Regions from separate parts of the Streptomyces sp. NPDC056835 genome, predicted to be linked through region 1. Evidence: riboswitches for the same ligand, from Rfam matches in the RefSeq annotation. Region 1 holds a riboswitch; each other region holds the start of a gene.
The links. Region 1 has a riboswitch for cobalamin ahead of ACFRMN_RS11060 (ribonucleoside-diphosphate reductase subunit alpha). Riboswitches for the same ligand answer to the same signal wherever they lie in the genome.
Positions count from the first base shown of each region.

Region 2: linked by a shared signal. The riboswitch ahead of metE (5-methyltetrahydropteroyltriglutamate--homocysteine S-methyltransferase) and the one ahead of ACFRMN_RS11060 (ribonucleoside-diphosphate reductase subunit alpha) in region 1 are both predicted to bind cobalamin.
Region 3: linked by a shared signal. The riboswitch ahead of ACFRMN_RS36155 (ABC transporter substrate-binding protein) and the one ahead of ACFRMN_RS11060 (ribonucleoside-diphosphate reductase subunit alpha) in region 1 are both predicted to bind cobalamin.

Region 1 is NZ_JBHUBB010000008.1:34,467-38,639, forward strand. It holds gene ACFRMN_RS11050 (DUF3311 domain-containing protein) at 1-23, shown strand, start outside; gene mctP (monocarboxylate uptake permease MctP) at 20-1,654, shown strand; cobalamin riboswitch at 1,755-1,922, shown strand; gene ACFRMN_RS11060 (ribonucleoside-diphosphate reductase subunit alpha) at 2,074-4,173, shown strand, end outside.
Region 2 is NZ_JBHUBB010000009.1:185,814-189,986, reverse strand. It holds gene ACFRMN_RS12915 (hypothetical protein) at 1-751, shown strand, start outside; cobalamin riboswitch at 937-1,160, shown strand; gene metE (5-methyltetrahydropteroyltriglutamate--homocysteine S-methyltransferase) at 1,323-3,647, shown strand.
Region 3 is NZ_JBHUBB010000051.1:36,191-40,363, forward strand. It holds gene ACFRMN_RS36145 (amino acid permease) at 1-1,273, shown strand, start outside; gene ACFRMN_RS36150 (Mov34/MPN/PAD-1 family protein) at 1,359-1,772, shown strand; cobalamin riboswitch at 1,791-1,923, shown strand; gene ACFRMN_RS36155 (ABC transporter substrate-binding protein) at 1,972-2,967, shown strand; gene ACFRMN_RS36160 (FecCD family ABC transporter permease) at 2,977-4,017, shown strand; gene ACFRMN_RS36165 (ABC transporter ATP-binding protein) at 4,014-4,173, shown strand, end outside.

The DNA of each region.
Region 1 (4,173 bases):
GCGAGGGAGGTGCGTCGAAATGAAGGACGGCGTGAACGGCGTGGCACTCGCCGTTTTCATCTTCTTCTTCGTGGCCGTCACGGTCATGGGGTTCCTGGCGGCCCGCTGGCGCAAGGCCGCCAACGAGAACAGCCTCGACGAATGGGGCCTGGGCGGCCGGTCGTTCGGCACCTGGGTCACCTGGTTCCTGCTCGGCGGCGACCTCTACACGGCGTACACCTTCGTGGCCGTACCGGCGGCGATCTACGCGGCGGGCGCGGCCGGCTTCTTCGCCGTGCCCTACACGATCCTGGTCTACCCGCTGATCTTCACCTTCCTGCCCCGCCTCTGGTCGGTGTCGCACAAGCACGGCTACGTCACCACCTCGGACTTCGTACGGGGCCGGTTCGGATCGAAGGGGCTGTCGCTGGCGGTCGCCGTCACCGGCATCCTCGCCACGATGCCGTACATCGCGCTCCAACTCGTCGGCATCCAGGCGGTGCTGGACGTGATGGGCGTCGGCGGCGGTGAGAACACCCACTGGTTCATCAAGGACCTGCCGCTGCTGATCGCCTTCGGTGTGCTCGCCGCGTACACCTACTCCTCGGGGCTGCGTGCGCCCGCGCTGATCGCCTTCGTCAAGGACACGCTGATCTACATCGTGATCGTCGTGGCGATCATCTACATCCCCATCAAACTGGGCGGGTTCGACGATATCTTCGCCAAGGCGGGCGACGCCTTCGCGCAGACCAACCCGGCGACCGGCCAGCCACGCGGCGCGCTCGCGCCGGGCGAGGCCGGGCACTGGGGCTACGCCACGCTGGCGCTCGGTTCCGCGCTCGCGCTCTTCATGTATCCGCACTCCATCACGGCGACGCTCTCCAGCCGCAGCCGCGAGGTGATCCGGCGCAACACCACGATCCTGCCGCTGTACTCACTGATGCTGGGACTGCTGGCGCTGCTCGGCTTCATGGCGATCGCCGCCGGGGTCAAGGTGGACAACGGACAGCTGGCGATCCCTCAGCTCTTCGAGACGATGTTCCCCGACTGGTTCGCGGGGGTGGCCTTCGCGGCCATCGGCATCGGCGCGCTGGTGCCGGCCGCGATCATGTCGATCGCCGCGGCGAATCTCTTCACCCGCAATATCTACAAGGACTTCATCAAACCGGACGCGACCCCCGCGCAGGAGACCAAGGTCTCGAAGCTGGTCTCGCTGCTGGTGAAGGTGGGCGCGCTGGTCTTCGTCCTGACCATGGACAAGACCGTCGCCATCAACTTCCAGCTGCTGGGCGGGATCTGGATCCTCCAGACGATGCCCGCCCTGGTCGGCGGCCTCTTCACCCGCTGGTTCCACCGCTGGGCGCTGCTCGGGGGCTGGGCGGTCGGCATGGTGTACGGCACGGCGGCGGCGTACGGCGTGGCCAGCCCGACCCAGGCGCACTTCGGCGGCAGCTCCAAGGAGATCCCGGGGCTGGGTGAGATCGGCTACATCGGCCTCACCGCGTTCGTGCTCAACCTGGTGGTGACGGTGGCGCTCACCTTCGTCCTCCGCGCGGCCAAGGCCCCGGAGGGCACGGACGAGACGAGCCCGTCCGACTACACGGCGGACGCGGGCGACCCGGGCGTGAAGGTCGAACTGCCGGCCGCGACCTCGGGCGGCTCCGGAGGCCACTGACCGGTCGCGTACGGCCTGGACGGGCCGCCGGATCCCTTGGAACGAGGGGGATCCGGCGGCCCTTTCGCTGTCCGCGCGGGCCCGAACGGAATGACGCACGACACAACATCTGGGGGGTGGTACCCGAGCCAGCCCCCACATGTATGCTCGACCCCGCTGTCACGCAGGGGAATCCGGTGCGAATCCGGAACTGTCCCGCAACGGTGTGATGTGGTGTGCTTTGCCATACCCACGAGTCCGAACACCTGCCGACAGTGCGTCCGGTTCGACCGAATCGGACGCCGAGACGTCCGGGCCTCGTGGATGGGCCGGTGGGCGCCGTACGCCGTGCTGCCCCGATCCGGGTCGTACGGTCCGTACCGCGAGAACCTGCCCGCTCCCCTCCCGACGGCCCAGAGCCGAGCGAGGGAGAGCACCACGTGACCATCGCGCCAGCCGATCCGGCTTCAGGCATCTCCGAGGCCGCCGCGCGGGCGGTCGACGGACCGGGGACCGCACTGCTGCGGACCCTGACGGACCTGACCGCCGATCTGCCCGACACCGACCCCGGAAGAGTCGCCGCCGCCGCGCTGCGCGGCCGTAACGCCCGGTCGGACGAGGCCGAGCTGCGCGAGCTCGCCACCGAGGCGGCCGCGGGGCTCATCTCCGAGGACCCCGCCTACTCCCGGCTCGCGGCCAGGCTGCTGACCCGCACCATCGCCGACGAGGCCGCGGGCCAGGGCGCCGTGGCGTTCTCCGCGTCCGTCGCCGTCGGTCACCGCGAGGGCCTGATCGCGGACCGTACGGCCGGCCTCGTCACGCTGCACGCCGATTTCCTCGACGCGCTCATCGACCAGGAAGCCGACGACCGCTTCGGCTACTTCGGGCTGCGGACCCTCTACAGCCGCTATCTGCTCCGCCACCCGATCACCCGCCAGGTCATCGAGACCCCGCAGCACTTCATGCTGCGCGTGGCCTCAGGGCTGGCCGAGGACGACAGCGCCCGCGCGCTCGACGAGGTCGCCGCGCTCTACCGGCTGATGAGCCGGCTGGACTACCTCCCGTCCTCCCCCACCCTCTTCAACTCCGGTACGCGCCATCCGCAGATGTCCTCCTGCTATCTGCTGGACTCCCCGCTGGACGAACTGGACTCGATCTACGACCGCTACCACCAGGTGGCGCGGCTCTCGAAGCACGCGGGCGGCATCGGCCTCTCGTACTCCCGCATCCGTTCGCGCGGTTCGCTGATCCGGGGCACCAACGGGCACTCCAACGGCATCGTCCCGTTCCTGCGCACCCTCGACTCCTCGGTCGCGGCCGTCAACCAGGGCGGCCGGCGCAAGGGCGCGGCCTGCGTCTACCTGGAGACCTGGCACGCGGATCTGGAGGAATTCCTGGAGCTGCGCGACAACACCGGTGAGGACGCCCGCCGTACGCACAATCTGAATCTCGCGCACTGGATCCCGGACGAGTTCATGCGCCGGGTCGAGTCGGACGGCGTCTGGTCCCTCTTCTCCCCCGTCGACGTGCCGGAACTGGTCGACCTGTGGGGCGACGCGTTCGACACGCGCTACCGCGAGGCGGAGGCCGCGGGACTGGCGCGCAGGACCATCCCGGCCCGCGAGCTGTACGGCCGGATGATGCGCACCCTCGCCCAGACCGGCAACGGCTGGATGACCTTCAAGGACGCCTCGAACCGTACGGCGAACCAGACCGCCGAGCCCGGCCGCGTCGTCCACTCCTCCAACCTCTGCACCGAGATCCTGGAGGTGACGGACGACGGCGAGACCGCCGTCTGCAACCTCGGCTCCATCAACCTCGGTTCGTTCGTGCCGGCGTCGGGGGACATCGACTGGGAGCGGCTGGACGAGACCGTCCGTACGGCCGTGACCTTCCTCGACCGGGTCGTGGACATCAACTTCTACCCGACCGAGCAGGCCGGTGACTCCAACGCGAAGTGGCGCCCGGTGGGCCTGGGCGCGATGGGCCTCCAGGACGTCTTCTTCAAGAAGCGGCTGCCCTTCGACTCCGCCGAGGCCGCCGCACTCTCCACGAAGATCGCCGAACGGATCATGCTCGCCGCGTACGAGGCGTCCTGCGCGCTCGCCGAACGCAACGGCCCGCTCCCCGCCTGGTCCGAGACGCGCGCCGCGCGCGGGGTGCTGCACCCCGACCACTACGACGTGGAGCTGAACTGGCCGGAGCGCTGGGCCGCGCTGCGCGCCCGGATCGCCACGAGCGGCATGCGGAACTCGCTGCTCCTCGCGATCGCTCCGACGGCGACGATCGCCTCGATCGCGGGCGTGTACGAGTGCATCGAGCCGCAGGTCTCCAACCTGTTCAAGCGCGAGACGCTGTCCGGGGAATTCCTCCAGGTCAACTCGTACCTGGTGGACGAGCTGAAGCGGCTCGGCGTCTGGGACGCGCAGACGCGCGAGGCGCTGCGCGAGTCGAGTGGATCGGTGGCGGGGTTCAGCTGGATCCCGGCGGAGGTGCGCGAGCTGTTCCGTACGGCGTGGGAGATCCCGCAGCGCGGACTG
Region 2 (4,173 bases), on a different contig from region 1:
GGCCGCCGCTCCCGCCTGCCCGCCCGCCGAAGCCGTTCAGCGCCTCCCTCTCCCGGACGACGACGGGCACGGGGACGCCCTGGACCCGCTCACCGGACGGCTGTTCGCCGCGGCGGGCTCAGGTGTGCACCGCGCCCGACGGAACGGCGACAGGCTCGTCGCCGAGCCGCCACTGCCCTGGCAGGCCGACGGCAGGACCGGCGGACGAGGTTTCTACCTGCGGCTCGATCCTGTCCGGCGGATCCTGTGGTCCTGTGTACGAGGCGGGCCCGCCGATCCCGAGCAGTGGCCGGACTGGACCAACGACGCCTGGTGGCACCACCTCGACACCGGCGGCACCGGCCGGCTGGACCTGGGCCCCGGCCTCGTCTTCCGATTGGCGGTGACCGCCCGCCATATCGCGTACGCCCGCGTCCACCCCGACGGCGACGAACTCGTCCTCCTCGCCGCGCCGACCGGCCCCGGCGGGCGTCCGTACGTCACGGCACGGCTCCCTCTGCCGGCGATGACCGGGGCCCCTCGTCGCGGCGGTACACCGTGGGACGGCGTCCAGCGCCGGGCGATCGCGGGCTCGCCGGGAGGCACACTGGTCGCCGTCTCCCGGGGCGGGCACGGCGAGATCCACCTCTTCGACGCGGAGCGAGCGGTCCAACTGGTCACACTCACCGTCCCGACACCGCTCGACGACGGGGGCCACCTCGCCCTCCTCGTCCCCGGCGACGGAGCCCACGCCGACACGGTCGGCCGCTGAACCACTCCGCACCACCACGGAGCGGGCCCATTCAATTCTGAGGGGCGCGTGAGCTTCCACCGGGAGACGTGACGTCTTCCTCGTGCCCGCCGGGCGCGCCCCGCCGTGCCGCGACGCCTCCGCGCGCGGAGGCCCGTATCGCGCTCCGGGGCCGGGCAGGGATGCGCGCTCCCCCCTCCTCCCTCTAGGGTGGCCCTGCAACTGGTTCGCCCTGTCCGCCAGGCGGGGCGTCGCAAGAGGGAACCCGGTGGAAATCCGGGACTGCCCCGCAGCGGTGAGTGGGAACGACCGCCGTCATACGCACTGGACCCGGACGGGTCTGGGAAGCGACGGCCAGTAGGTGTCTCGTGACAGTACGTACGAGGCGGGCCCGTGAGTCCGAAGACCTGCCCGTTGCCCGCACGCGACCGATCGCGTGCGGACATCCCGGTGACCTCGTGGGCGGGTCGGCGTACATATCGAGCGGCAGACACGGACGGCACAGCGTCGTGGGCCGCCCGGTCGGTCGTCCCTTCGCGTCCTCGGTCCCGTCTCCGGGATACCAGGACACATCTTCGCGAAGGAGAGTTCCGTGACAGCGAAGCCCGCAGCCGCGGCAGCACGAGCCACCGTGTACGGCTACCCCCGCCAGGGACAGAACCGTGAACTGAAGAAGGCCGTCGAGGGCTACTGGAAGGGCCGCGTCAGCGCCGACGCCCTCCGGGAGACCGCGGCGGATCTCCGCCGTTCGAACTGGCGGCGGCTGGCCGACGCCGGCATCCACGAAGTGCCGTCCGGTGATTTCTCGTACTACGACCATGTCCTGGACACCAGCGTCATGGTCGGCGCTGTCCCCGAGCGGCACCGCGCGGCGGTCGAGGCCGACGCGTTGGACGGGTACTTCGCCATGGCCCGGGGCACCCAGGATGTCGCCCCGCTGGAGATGACGAAGTGGTTCGACACGAACTACCACTATCTGGTTCCCGAACTCGGCCCGGACACCGTCTTCTCCGCCGACTCCACCAAGCAGGTCGCCGAGCTGACGGAAGCCCTCACGCTCGGACACACCGTCCGACCGGTCCTCGTCGGCCCCGTCACCTATCTGCTGCTGGCCAAGCCCGCGCCGGGCGTGGCCGCGGACTTCGAGCCGCTGACCCTGCTGGACCGGCTGCTGCCGGTGTACGCCGAAGTGCTCGCCGATCTGCGCGCGGCCGGCGCCGAGTGGGTCCAGCTCGACGAGCCCGCCCTGGTCCAGGACCGCACTCCGGCCGAGCTGAACGCCGTCACCCGGACCTACCGTGAGCTGGGCGCCGCCACCGACCGGCCGAAGCTGCTGGTCGCCTCGTACTTCGGGCGGCTCGGCGACGCGCTGGGCGTTCTGGCCAAGGCACCGGTCGAGGGGCTGGCCCTCGACTTCACCGAATCGGGCGGCGCCAACCTCGAAGACCTCGCGGCGGTCGGCGGACTGCCCGGCAAGCGCCTGGTCGCGGGTGTCGTCAACGGCCGCAACGTCTGGATCAACGACTACGAGAAGTCTCTCGCGACCCTCGGCACGCTCCTCGGTCTCGCCGACCGCGTGGACGTCTCCGCGTCCTGCTCGCTCCTGCACGTACCGCTGGACGCCGCGGCCGAACGCGATATCGATCCGCAGATCGCCCGCTGGCTCGCCTTCGCCCGGCAGAAGACACAGGAGATCACCGTCCTGGCGCGCGGTCTTGACCGGGGCACCGACACCATCGCGGCCGAACTCGCGGCGAACCGTGCCGACCTGGCATCCCGGGCCGGGTCCGCGCTGACCCATGATCCCGCCGTGCGTGCCCGCACCACGGCCATCACCGACGCGGACGGACGGCGCACGCAGCCGTACGCCGAACGGACCGCCGCCCAGCGCGCACACCTCGGCCTTCCGCCGCTGCCGACGACGACCATCGGTTCGTTCCCGCAGACCACCGAACTGCGCACCGCGCGGGCCGACCTGCGGACCGGGCGGATCGACACCGCCGGATACGAGGAGCGGATCAAGGACGAGATCCGGGAAGTCCTCTCCTTCCAGGAGAAGGCCGGGATCGACGTGCTGGTCCACGGTGAGCCCGAACGCAACGCCATGGTGCAGTACTTCGCCGAACAGCTCACCGGCTACCTCGCCACCCAGCACGGCTGGGTACAGTCCTACGGCACCCGCTACGTCCGGCCCCCGGTACTGGCCGGGGACATCTCCCGTCCCGAGCCGATGACGGTGCGCTGGACGACGTACGCGCAGTCGCTGACCGACCGCCCCGTCAAGGGCATGCTCACCGGACCGGTCACCATGCTCGCCTGGTCCTTCGTCCGCGACGACCAGCCGCTCGGCGACACCGCGCGCCAGGTCGCGCTCGCCCTGCGCGACGAGGTCAATGACCTTGAGGCGGCGGGTACATCGGTCATCCAGGTCGACGAACCGGCCCTGCGTGAAACGTTGCCGCCGCGCTCCGCCGACCATGCCGCCTACCTGGCCTGGGCGACCGAGTCGTTCCGGCTCACCACCAGCGGCGTACGGCCGGACACCCAGATCCACACCCATATGTGCTACGCGGAGTTCGGGGACATCGTCCAGGCCATCGACGACCTCGACGCCGACGTCATCAGCCTGGAGGCCGCACGCTCCCACATGCAGGTCGCACGTGAACTGGCCGAGCACGGCTACCCGCGCGAGGCCGGCCCCGGTGTCTACGACATCCACTCCCCGCGGGTCCCCAGCGCCGAGGAGGTGGCGGCTCTCCTCCGTAAGGGACTTGAGGCCATCCCGGCCGAACGACTGTGGGTGAACCCCGACTGCGGTCTGAAGACCCGCGGCTGGCCCGAGACCCGGGCCTCACTGGAGAACCTGGTCACCGCCGCCCGTGAGATCCGCGCGGAACTGGCCTCCGAGAACCCCTGATTCCCATCGCGCCGGGGCGGAGACCCATGGGTGTCCGCCCCGGCCCGGCCACGAGCGGGCAGCAGCCCCGCAGACCGGACACGTTGAGAGTCGAGTGGCGGAAGGCACCATAGGGCGAAGCCCGATCCCCGGCACGTTGTCGTCGACGGTCAGGCCGTGGTGGCTCTGACACTCAAGGAGTATGACGACCTCGCGCTCCTGGCCTCGGCACCCGAACGAGTACGTTACGCACGTGGTGTCGCACGCCGGCCGGGCATCACGGGACAGCCCTTGAGCCCCTGCCGGCCCCCAGCCACGGCGTCCGGTTCGGATGCGATGGTCGGCGGCCGGCTCGTACCGGGCAGAGCCGGTGTCAGGTCGGCCAGGCGGGACGGCTGGAAGGGCTGCCCGTCGCGGTGGGCATCGCGCGGCCGGCGGGCGAGGTACTGGACGGATCCCTCCCCGATGGGCAGCCAAGCGGATGAGGCTCCGGTTACGGCGCCGACGTCCTGGGGCGCGTTTCCCCATGCCCCCCGATGCGGTAGGT
Region 3 (4,173 bases), on a different contig from region 1:
CATCATCCTCATGTACGCCCTCGCCGGCGTCGTGATCTTCTTCATCATGCGGGCGCTCGGCGAGCTGCTCCTCTACCGGCCGGTCTCCGGCTCCTTCGCGGAGTACGCCAGAGAGTTCCTCGGCCCGTTCTTCGGCTTCGCCACCGGGTGGACGTACTGGCTGATGTGGGTCGTCACCGGGATGGCGGAACTGACCGCCGCGGCCATCTACATCCACTTCTGGTTCCCCCAGATCCCGCAGTGGGTCAGCGCCCTGGTCTTCCTGGTGGTGCTCTTCGGCGTCAACCTGATCTCGGTGAAGATCTTCGGCGAGGTCGAGTTCTGGTTCTCGATGATCAAGGTCACCGCGATCATCGGAATGATCGTCATCGGTCTCGGCGTGCTCACCCTCGGCTTCTCCGACGCCGGTGACACCGCCGCCGCCTCCAACCTCTGGGCACACGACGGGATCTTCCCCAACGGCATCGGCTCCAGCCTGATGACCCTCCAGGGCGTCATGTTCGCCTATCTCGCCGTCGAGCTGGTCGGCGTCACCGCGGGCGAGTCCGAGAACCCGGAGAAGACCCTCCCCAAGGCGATCAACACCCTGCCCTGGCGCATCATCGTCTTCTACGTGGGCGCGCTGTCCGTCATCCTCGCGGTCGTCAAGTGGACCGAGTTCTCGGCGGGCGCCAGCCCCTTCGTCCACGCCTTCGAGAAGATGGGCATCCCGCTCGCGGCCGGCATCGTCAACTTCGTCGTGCTGACCGCCGCGCTCTCCTCCTGCAACTCGGGCATGTACTCCACCGGCCGGATGCTGCGCGACCTCGCCGCCAACAGCGAGGCGCCGAAACTCTTCGGCAAGCTCAACTCCCGCAAGACCCCGGCCTTCGGCATCACCGTCTCCGTCGCCCTCATGGGCATCGGTGTGGTCCTCAACTACATCGTCCCGGAGAAGGCCTTCGGCTATGTGACGTCCGTGGCCACGGCCGCAGGCATCTGGACCTGGATGATGATCCTGCTCAGCCATATCCGCTACCGCCGCGGGGTACGGGCGGGCCTGCTGCCCGCCTCGTCGTTCCCCGCCCCGGGCGGTTCGGTGTTCAGCTGGGTCGCGGTGGGCTTCCTGGCCCTCGTCACCTGTCTGATCGCGTACGACAAGGACGCGCGGGTCTCCCTCTACGTGGGGGCGGTCTGGGCGGTCTGTCTCCTCATCGGCTGGCAGTACCTCAAGCGCCGCGCCCCGCGCGTCACGGCGGGCGACTCCCCCCGGGAGTACGCCTCCGCCGAGTAGGGCCGCGAGGACCCAGGACGGCCCCCGGAACCGGGAAACTCCCTCCCGGATCCGGGGGCCGTACTCGTCCCTTTATATTTTCTCCATGCTCACCATCACCCAGGCCCTGCACGACAAGATCGTCGAGCACGCGCGCGCCGACCATCCCGACGAGGCGTGCGGCGTGGTCGCGGGTCCCGCCGGGACCGGCCGGGCCGAGCGGTTCATCCCCATGCTCAACGCCGCGCGCTCGCCCACCTTCTACGAGTTCGACTCGGCGGATCTGCTCAAGCTCTACCGGGAGATGGACGACCGGGACGAAGAGCCGGTGATCATCTACCACTCGCACACCGCGACCGAGGCGTATCCGTCCCGTACGGACATCACGTACGCCAACGAGCCGGGCGCCCACTACGTCCTCGTCTCCACCGCCGACCACGACGACTCGGGCCCCTTCCAGTTCCGCTCGTACCGCATCGTCGAGGGCGAGGTCACGGAAGAGGACGTCGAGATCGTCTAGGTCCTGTCCGCGGCGCTCACACGGTCTGACAAACTGAGCGCCGAACCGAGGCGGTGGGGATCAGGAAGCCGGTGTGAATCCGGCGCGGTCCCGCCACTGTGACCAAGCCCAGCTTGGCAGCCAGGAACTGACCTGCCGCCCTTCTCCCACCAGCCAGGGGACGCGGAAATCCCCCGGAGGAGGCCCTGCCGTGTCTGTGCTGTCCCGGCGCCGTGCGCTCATGCCCGCCGTCATATCCGCCCTGCTGCTCCCGCTCACCGCCTGCGGCGGCTCCGCCTCCACGGACGCGAAGGACGGCGCGCGGGCCGCGACCACCGCGCCCGGCTTCCCGTACACCGTCACCAACTGCGGGGTGAAAACCACCTATCAGGCGCCGCCGAAGCGGGTCGTCACCATGAACCAGCACGTCACCGAAGTGATGCTGGCGCTCGGCCTGGAGAAGTCCCTCGTCGGCACCGCCTATCTGGACGACCGGATCCTCCCCGCCTACGAGAAGGCGTACAAGAGCGTCCCGGTGCTCGCCAAGGAGTACCCCTCCAAGGAGCGGCTGCTCGCCGCCAACCCCGACTTCGTCTACGGCGGCTACGCGAGCGCCTTCGCCGCCAAGGACGGCCGCAGCCGCGACGACCTCAAGGCCGCCGGTATCCACACCCGGCTCAACCTGGAGAACTGCCCCGAGGACAAGACCTCCCTCGACGACGTCTACCAGGAGGTCCGCGAGACCGGCCGCACCTTCGGCGTCCCCGACCGCGCCGAGAAGTGGATCGCCGCAGCCCGCACCACCGTCACGGACACCGCCGCCCCGCTCAAGGGCGTCGAGCCGGTCTCCGTCTTCGTCTACGACAGCGGCGACAAGACCGCCTTCACCGCCGGCGGCAAGGGCATCGGCAACGAACTGATCACCCGCGCCGGCGGCCGCAACGTCTTCGCCGACCTCGGCAAGTCCTTCGCCGACGCCACCTGGGAACAGGTCGTCGCCCGCAAGCCCGACGTCATCGTCATCCACGACTACGGCTCCACCACCGTCGCCCAGAAGAAGAAGCGGCTGCTGGAGGACCCCGTGCTCAAGGACGTACCGGCCATCAAGAACAAGCGGTTCGCCGTCATGCCGCTCTCGGACGTGGTCCTCGGCGTACGCGCCCCCGACGCCATCGAACGGCTCGCCGCGCAGCTCCACCCCGAGTCCGTCAAGTAGGCCCCGGCCATGACCCGGACCACCCCGCCCGGCCACGGGCGGCTGCGCTACACCCTGGTGCTCGGCTGCCTCGCCGCCGCGCTCGCCACCGCCGTCGTCGCGGGCCTCGCCCTCGGCTCCGTACGCATTCCGCCCGGCCAGGTGATCACCATCCTCACCGGCGACGCCGACCCCAGCCCCTACCGCACCATCGTGCTCGACGTACGGCTGCCCCGCGTGCTGCTCGGTGTGATCGTCGGCGCCGGGCTCGCCGTCGTCGGCGCCGTCCTCCAGGCGCTCGTACGCAACCGGCTCGCCGACCCCTTCCTCCTCGGCATCTCCTCCGGCGCGTCCGCCGGCGCCGTGCTGGTCATGGTCCTCGGCATCGGCGGCGGGATCACCACCACCCTCGCCATGCCCGCCGCGGCCTTCGCCGGCTCGCTCCTCGCCCTGGCGCTGGTGTACGGGCTGGCCCGCCGCCGCTCCACGATGACCGGCGGCCGGCTCGTCCTCGCCGGGGTCACCGTCTCGTACATCCTCTCGGCGCTCACCACCCTCATCCTGATCATCTCGGCCCGCCCCGAGCACTTCGAGGAAGCCATCTACTGGACCTTCGGCGGCCTCGGCAGCGCCCGCTGGTCCACCCTGCTCCTGCCCGCGGTCGTCCTCACCCTCGGCACCGTGCTGCTCATGGCGCTGGCCAGACCGCTCGATCTGCTGCTGGCGGGCGAGGAGGGCGCGACCGTACTCGGCCTGGACACCTCACGCTTCCGCGCCGCGGTCTTCGTCCTCGCCTCCCTGGTCACCGGCGTGATGGTGGCCGCCAGCGGCGCCGTCGGCTTCATCGGACTGCTCGTCCCGCACGCCGCCAGAATGGCCGTCGGCGCGAGCCACCGCGCCCTGCTGCCGGTCGCGGCCCTGGGCGGAGCGGTCCTCCTCGTCGTCGCGGACCTCGCGGCCCGTACCGTCGCCGCGCCCCAGGACGTGCCCGTCGGCGTACTCACCGCGCTCACCGGCGGCCCCGCCCTCCTGTGGCTGATGCGCCGCCGCCCCGAAGGAGCCCCCGTATGACGGCGACACTCCGGCTCGAAGGACTCTCCTACGCCGCCGACGGCCGCCGGCTCGTCGACAGCGCCGACCTGACCGCCGCCCCCGGCGAGACCGTCGGACTCGTCGGTCCCAACGGCAGCGGCAAGACCACCCTCCTGCGCTGCGTCTACGGCACGC